DNA from 2 places in the Thermaerobacter subterraneus DSM 13965 genome. Region 1 is predicted to be linked to the other one. Evidence: predicted binding sites of a transcription regulator. Region 1 holds the regulator's gene; the other holds the start of a gene.
What was found. Region 1 encodes HrcA, which represses chaperone genes, less so after heat shock. Its sites were predicted from a motif close to TGTTAGCACTCNNNNNNNNNGAGTGCTAACA; they were not measured.
Positions count from the first base shown of each region.

Region 2: the regulator HrcA is predicted to act here: its motif matches at 1,703-1,733, upstream of groES (co-chaperone GroES).

Region 1 is NZ_JH976535.1:330,349-333,562, reverse strand. Features, by position in the region: gene dnaK (molecular chaperone DnaK) at 1-781, opposite strand, end outside; gene grpE (nucleotide exchange factor GrpE) at 834-1,517, opposite strand; gene hrcA (heat-inducible transcriptional repressor HrcA) at 1,627-2,649, opposite strand; gene hemW (radical SAM family heme chaperone HemW) at 3,009-3,214, opposite strand, start outside.
Region 2 is NZ_JH976535.1:2,335,267-2,338,480, reverse strand. Features, by position in the region: gene THESUDRAFT_RS09505 (molybdopterin molybdotransferase MoeA) at 1-380, shown strand, start outside; gene moaC (cyclic pyranopterin monophosphate synthase MoaC) at 377-997, shown strand; gene THESUDRAFT_RS09495 (MogA/MoaB family molybdenum cofactor biosynthesis protein) at 994-1,590, shown strand; gene groES (co-chaperone GroES) at 1,865-2,191, shown strand; gene groL (chaperonin GroEL) at 2,210-3,214, shown strand, end outside.

The sequences.
Region 1 (3,214 bases):
TCTCCGCCGCCTCCTTGAGCCGCTGCAGCGCCATGCGGTCCTGGCGCAGGTCGATGCCGTGCTCCTTCTTGAACTCCTCGGCCAGCCAGTCGATGATCCGCTGGTCGAAGTCGTCCCCGCCCAGGTGGTTGTTGCCGCTGGTGGCCCGGACCTCGAAGACGCCGTCCCCCAGTTCCAGGATGGACACGTCGAAGGTGCCGCCGCCCAGGTCGAAGACCAGGATCTTCTGGTCTTCTTCCTTGTCCAGGCCGTAGGCCAGGGCGGCCGCCGTGGGCTCGTTGATGATGCGCAGCACCTCGAGGCCGGCGATGCGGCCGGCGTTCTTGGTCGCCTGGCGCTGGGCGTCGTTGAAGTAGGCCGGAACGGTGATCACCGCCTGGGTGACCGGCTCGCCCAGGTAGGCCTCGGCGTCCTGCTTGAGCTTGCGCAGGATCATGGCCGAGATCTCCTCGGGGGAGTAGAGCTTGCCGTCCACCTCCACCCGGGCGTCCCCGTTGGGCCCTTCCACCACCTTGTACGGCACCCGCCCGGCCTCGTCCCGCACCTCGGCGAAGCGCCGCCCCATGAAGCGCTTGATGGAGAAGATGGTCCGCTCGGGGTTGGTGACGGCCTGCCGCTTGGCCACCTGGCCCACCAGCAGCTCGCCGCCCTTGGACCAACCCACCACGGAAGGAGTCAGGCGGCTCCCCTCGGCGTTGGTGATCACCGTGGGCTCGCCGCCCTCCAGCACCGCCACCACGGAGTTGGTGGTGCCCAGGTCGATGCCCACCACCTTGCCCATGTCGCGTCGCCTCCTCCAGCACTCAACCTGCGGCCGGTGCGCCGGCTCCGGTTCATCCGGACGAACCGGCCGTCCCCTCGCCCGGGGCGGCCTCCGGCGGCGCCACGGCCACCTTCACCATGGCCGGGCGCAGCGTTCGTCCCCGGTACAGGTAGCCCTTCTGGAACACTTCGATGACGGTCCCGTCGGGATGCTCGGCCGTTTCCTCCCGCGCCACCGCCTCGTGCCGGTAGGGGTCGAAGGGCTGCCCCTGGGCCGCGATGGGTTCCACCCCGGCCTGGCGCAGCACCTCGAGGAACTGCCGGTGGACCATGGCGACCCCCTGCACCACCGGGTGGTCGTCCTCGCCGGCGGCCGCCAGGGCCCGCTCCAGGTTGTCGACCACCGGCAGCAGCGCGCGGGCCAGCTCGGCCTCCGCCTCCTGCCGCCACCGGGACTGCTCTTCCATCATGCGCCGGCGGTAGTTGGTGAAATCGGCCTGCAGCCGGCGCAGCTGATCCAGGGTCTCCTGGGCCTGCCGCCGGGCCGCCTCGGCCTCCGCCCGGGCGGCAGCGGCCTCGGCCCGCGCCGCCTCGGCTTCCGCCCGGGCCTGATCCAGCTGGCGCCGCGCATCGGCCAGGGCCGCCTGGGCCGCACCCAGGTCCCCTGCCGGTTCGTCCCCGGAGCCGGGGCCGGATTCACCGGACCCTTCCGGCACCGCGCCCCCTGGAGTATTCGTCACCGCCTCACCCGTCACGATGGGCCCTGCCTCCTTCCCAGCGCCCCGCACCCGTCCCGGCTCCCGGACAAAAAAGCCCCGCCACCGGCTGGCAGGGACAAGCTTTCCCGTCCGGCGGCGGGCCCGGTCACCGAACCGACCGCTCGAGGGCTTCGGTCAGCAGCTGGGCCAGCAGCTCCATCAAGCTGGTGATCCGGGGGTAGTGCATCCGCTTGGGGCCGAGCACGGCAATGCGACCGGCCACCTCGCCACCAAGACGGTACGTGGCGCTGACCACGCTGCAGTCGTACAGATCGGGGTACGGGTTCTCGTGTCCGATGGTGATGACCAGCTCGTCGTTCCCCTGCCGGCCCAGCAGGTCCCGAACCAGCTCCTGCCGCTCCACCAGACCCAGCACGGCCTGGGCCCGCTCCAGGTCCTGGAACTCCGGCTGGCGGAACAGGCGGCGCGTGCCCATGACGAAGACCGGGTGGTCGTCGTCCGAGGCCGAAGGCCGCAAGGCCTCCAGCGCCACCTCCAGCAGCGCCCCGCAGGCCGCCAGCTCGTCGTAGAGCTCCCGCAGCACCGTGTGCCCCACCCGGTCCAGGGTCAGGCCGGCCAGGCGCCGGGTCAGGGCCGCCGAGATGCGCTGCAGGTCCGCCTCGCTGGCGGGTTCGGGCAGCTCCACCAGCCGCTGCTGGACCAGCCCCTCGTCGGTCACCAGGACCAGCACCGCGCGCCGCTCGCTGAGGGGGAGCACCTGCAGGTGCCGGAAGGTCACGGGCTCCACCCGCGGAGCCTCCACCAGGGCCAGGCAGTCCGTGGCCTCGCTGAGGACCTGGGCCGTCTGCCGCAGCAGGCGGCCCACCTGGTCGACCCGCTCGGCGTAAAGCCGGCGCAGGCGTTCGACCAGCTCCGGCGGCGGGACCACGGCCTCCATCAGCATGTCGACGAAGAAGCGGTACCCGCGGTCCGACGGGATGCGCCCGGCCGAGGTGTGGGGTTGCTCGAGGAAACCCATCTCCTCCAGATCCGCCATCTCGTTGCGGATGGTGGCCGGGCTCACCCCCAGCCCGTACTTGCGGGCCAGGGTCCGGGAGCCCACGGGTTCCGCCGTGTCGACGTAGTCTTCCACCACCGCTTTGAGGACCTGCTGCTTGCGCCGGTCCATGGTGATTCCCCCCTCGGCTCCGGACCCCGCTTCCCCACCGGGTACCTGCACCTGCCGCAAGCCGGCGGACCCGGGACCCTTCCAGCCCGGGGCTTGCCGGGGCCAAAAGGGCGGCAGGCTGCAGGCCGGCAGCCGTGGCCGGTACGGCCCAGCACCCATGGCCGGACCGGCGACCTCGACCCGGGCCGCCCGGTGGGCCCTCTCCGGAGACCGAGTCGACGCCCGCTGCCGGAGCCGGCTGCCGCCTGCCCGGCGGTCTCACGGACCCGGAGCCGGCGCCCGGATGCGGGCCGGTTAGCACTCAATATCAGAGAGTGCTAATGATCCTCTTAACAAGGTAGCACCGGCGGCGCCGGCCGTCAACGGGACGGGTCCGCGCCGACGAACTCGGCCAGCACGCTGTTGGCCACGGGCACCGCTTGAAGGCTGAGGCGCAGGTACCCTGCCTCCCGCAGGAGCCAGCCCCCGGCCAGCAGCCGGGCCACCGCCTCCGGGAAGGCTTCCGCCGGGGTCAGGCCGAACCGCCGGGCGAAGCGAGCCTCCTCAACCCCCTCGGCCAGGCGCA
Region 2 (3,214 bases), 2.0 Mb from region 1:
TCAAGCCGGGCAAGCCCACCCTCTTCGCCATGGCGGGGCGCAAGCCGGTGTTCGGCCTTCCCGGCAACCCCGTCTCGGCGCTGGTGGTCTACCGGCTGCTGGTGCGGCCGCTGATCCAGCGCTGGCTGGGGCTTGCACCCGAGCCCGGTCCCGGCCCCCGCATCCGGGCGCGCCTGGAGACGGCCCTGCGCCGCCCGCCGGGCCGGGAAGAGTACGTACCCGTGGCCCTGATCTGGCGCGGGGGCGAGTACGGTGCCCGCCCCCAGCCCCGCAAGTCCGGCCTGATCTCGGCCCTCACGGGCGCCCAGGGGCTGGTCCACCTGCCCCTGGAGATCGAGGGCCTGCCGGCGGGTGCGGAGGTGGAGGTGATCCCCTGGTGAGGGAGCCCTTGCCTTCCGGACAGGGAGCGGTTCCCGGCGCCGGGGCGCCGGCCGGCGCCGGAGGGACCGGGCCGGGCCTGGCGGCAGGGGACCAGGGATGGACCCACCTGGACGGGGCAGGCCGGGCCCGGATGGTGGACACCAGCGGCAAACCCGTCACCCTCCGCGAAGCCGTGGCCCGGGGCCGGGTGCGCATGGCGCCGGCCACCCTGGCCCGCCTGCGCGCGGGCGACGTGCCCAAGGGGGACGTCTGGGCCGTGGCCCGGGTGGCGGGCATCCTGGCGGCCAAGGAGACCGGCCGGCTCATCCCGCTCTGCCATCCCCTGCCTCTGGACGCGGTGGCCGTCGACTTCCGGCTCGGCGCCGAGGGCGTGGAGATCCAGGCCACCGCCCGCACCACCGCGCGCACGGGGGTCGAGATGGAAGCCCTGACGGCGGTCACCGTGGCCGCCCTGACCCTGATCGACATGTGCAAGGCCCTGGACCGGGGCATGGTGATCGAGGCCGTCCGCCTGGTGCGCAAGACCGGCGGGCGCAGCGGCGAGTACACCCGCCCGGACGAGCCGGCCTGGGAGGACCTGGGCGAGCCGGTGGGGCCCCCGGGCCCGCGGGCATGACGGCAACCCCTGCCCCCGGGGCCACCGCAGACCCGCAACCCGGGGGACCGGAAGGGAAGGTGAAGGCCGTGCGGGTGGCGATCCTGACCGTGAGCGACGGAGTGAGCCAGGGATGGCGCCGGGATGACAGCGGCGAGTACCTGGCCCGCTGGGCTGCCGAGGGCGGGGCGGTGGTGGTGGACCGCGGCGTGGTGCCCGATGACCGGGACGCCATCGCCCGCTGGCTGCGGGCGGCGGCCGGGCGGGCGGACATCGTCTTCACCACCGGCGGCACCGGCCTGGGGCCCCGGGACGTCACGCCGGAAGCCACCCTGGACGTGGTGGAGCGCCTGGTGCCCGGGCTGCCCGAGCGGATGCGGGCCGCCACGGGCGCGGCCAACCCCATGGCCTACCTTTCCCGGGGGGTGGCGGGCATCCGGGGCCGCACCCTGATCGTCAACCTGCCGGGCAGCCCCCGGGGGGTGGCCGAGTGCCTGGCGGCGCTGGAACCCTTGCTGGCCCATGCCGTGGCCATCCTGCAGGGGGGCGGTCACGACGCGCCGGGCCACCCTCTCCCGCCCCCGCCCTCAGGCGCACCATCCGGCCATGCCTGACCGGCCACGCATAAAGCGCCCCTCGCGCGGGAACAGGATAAGCGGCCGAGTTGGGAGCGGCGGCCAAATCGGGGCTTGACGACCGTTTTTGGCCGCTTTACCATAGTCGGTGGCTTAGCACTCTCCGGAAGGGAGTGCTAACAGGACAGGCGTCCAGCGGCCCGGGGGCTCCGGCCCGCCGGCCCGCCGGCCGGTCATGCCGCAATCCATCATCCAATCGCTGTGGCCGGGCGCCCCGGAACCAACCTGCATCCTTTCAGGGAGGTGCACGGCGGTGAGCGTTCAGCCGCAGCCCAAGGGAGGGACCGTTTCGGTGAAGCTGCGCCCTCTCGGCGACCGGGTGGTCGTCAAGGTGCTGGAGGAAGAGGAGCGGACCAAGGGCGGGATCATCCTGCCGGACACGGCCAAGGAGAAGCCCCAGCAGGGTGAGGTCCTGGCCGTGGGCACGGGCCGCATCCTCGAGAATGGCCAGAAGGTGCCCCTGGAGGTCAAGGAAGGTGACCGGGTCATCTTCTCCAAGTACGCCGGCACCGAGGTCAAGCTGGATGACGAGGAGCTGCTGATCCTCAGCGAGCGGGACATTCTGGCCATCGTTCAGTAACCGAGGAGGGGAAGCGGCATGCCGAAGCAGCTGGTCTTCAACGAGCAGGCGCGGCGCAGCCTCGAAAAGGGGCTGAACACCGTCGCCAACGCCGTCAAGATCACGCTGGGGCCCAAGGGCCGCAACGTGGTCCTGGAGAAGAAGTTCGGCTCCCCCACCATCACCAACGACGGTGTGACCATCGCGCGGGAGATCGAACTCAAGGACCCCTTCGAGAACATGGGCGCCAAGCTCCTGACGGAGGTGGCGACCAAGACCAACGACGTGGCCGGTGACGGTACCACCACCGCCATCGTGCTGGGCCAGGCCATGGTCCGCGAGGGCATGAAGGTGGTGGCCGCCGGCGCCAACCCGATCCTGGTCAAGCGGGGCATCGAGAAGGCGGTCGCCGCCGTGGTGGAGGAGATCAAGCGGATCGCCAAGCCCGTGGAGACCAAGTCGGCGACCCAGCAGGTGGCCTCCATCTCCGCCAACGACGAAGAGATCGGCAAGATGATCGCCGACGCCATGGAGAAGGTCGGCAAGGACGGCGTCATCACGGTCGAGGAGAGCAAGACCCTGGACACGACCGTCGAGGTCGTGGAGGGCATGCAGTTCGACCGGGGCTACCTGTCGCCGTACTTCGTCACCGACCCGGAGGCCATGGAGGCCGTCCTGGAGGATCCCTTCATCCTGATCACCGACCGCAAGATCTCCTCGGTCAATGACCTGTTGCCGGTCCTCCAGCGGGTGGTGGAGCGGGGCAAGCCGCTGCTGATCATCGCCGAGGACGTGGAGGGCGAGGCCCTGGCCACCCTGGTGGTCAACAAGATCCGCGGCACCCTGCAGTCCTGCGCGGTGAAGGCGCCCGGCTTCGGCGACCGGCGCAAGGCCATGCTGGAGGACATCGCCATCCTCACCGGCGGCCAGGTGGTCTCCGAAGACCTGGGCATCAAGCTGGAGAACGTCACCCCTGACATGTTCGGCCGCGCCAAGAAGGTGGTCGTGGAGAAGGAGAACACGACCATCGTCGAAGGCGCCGGC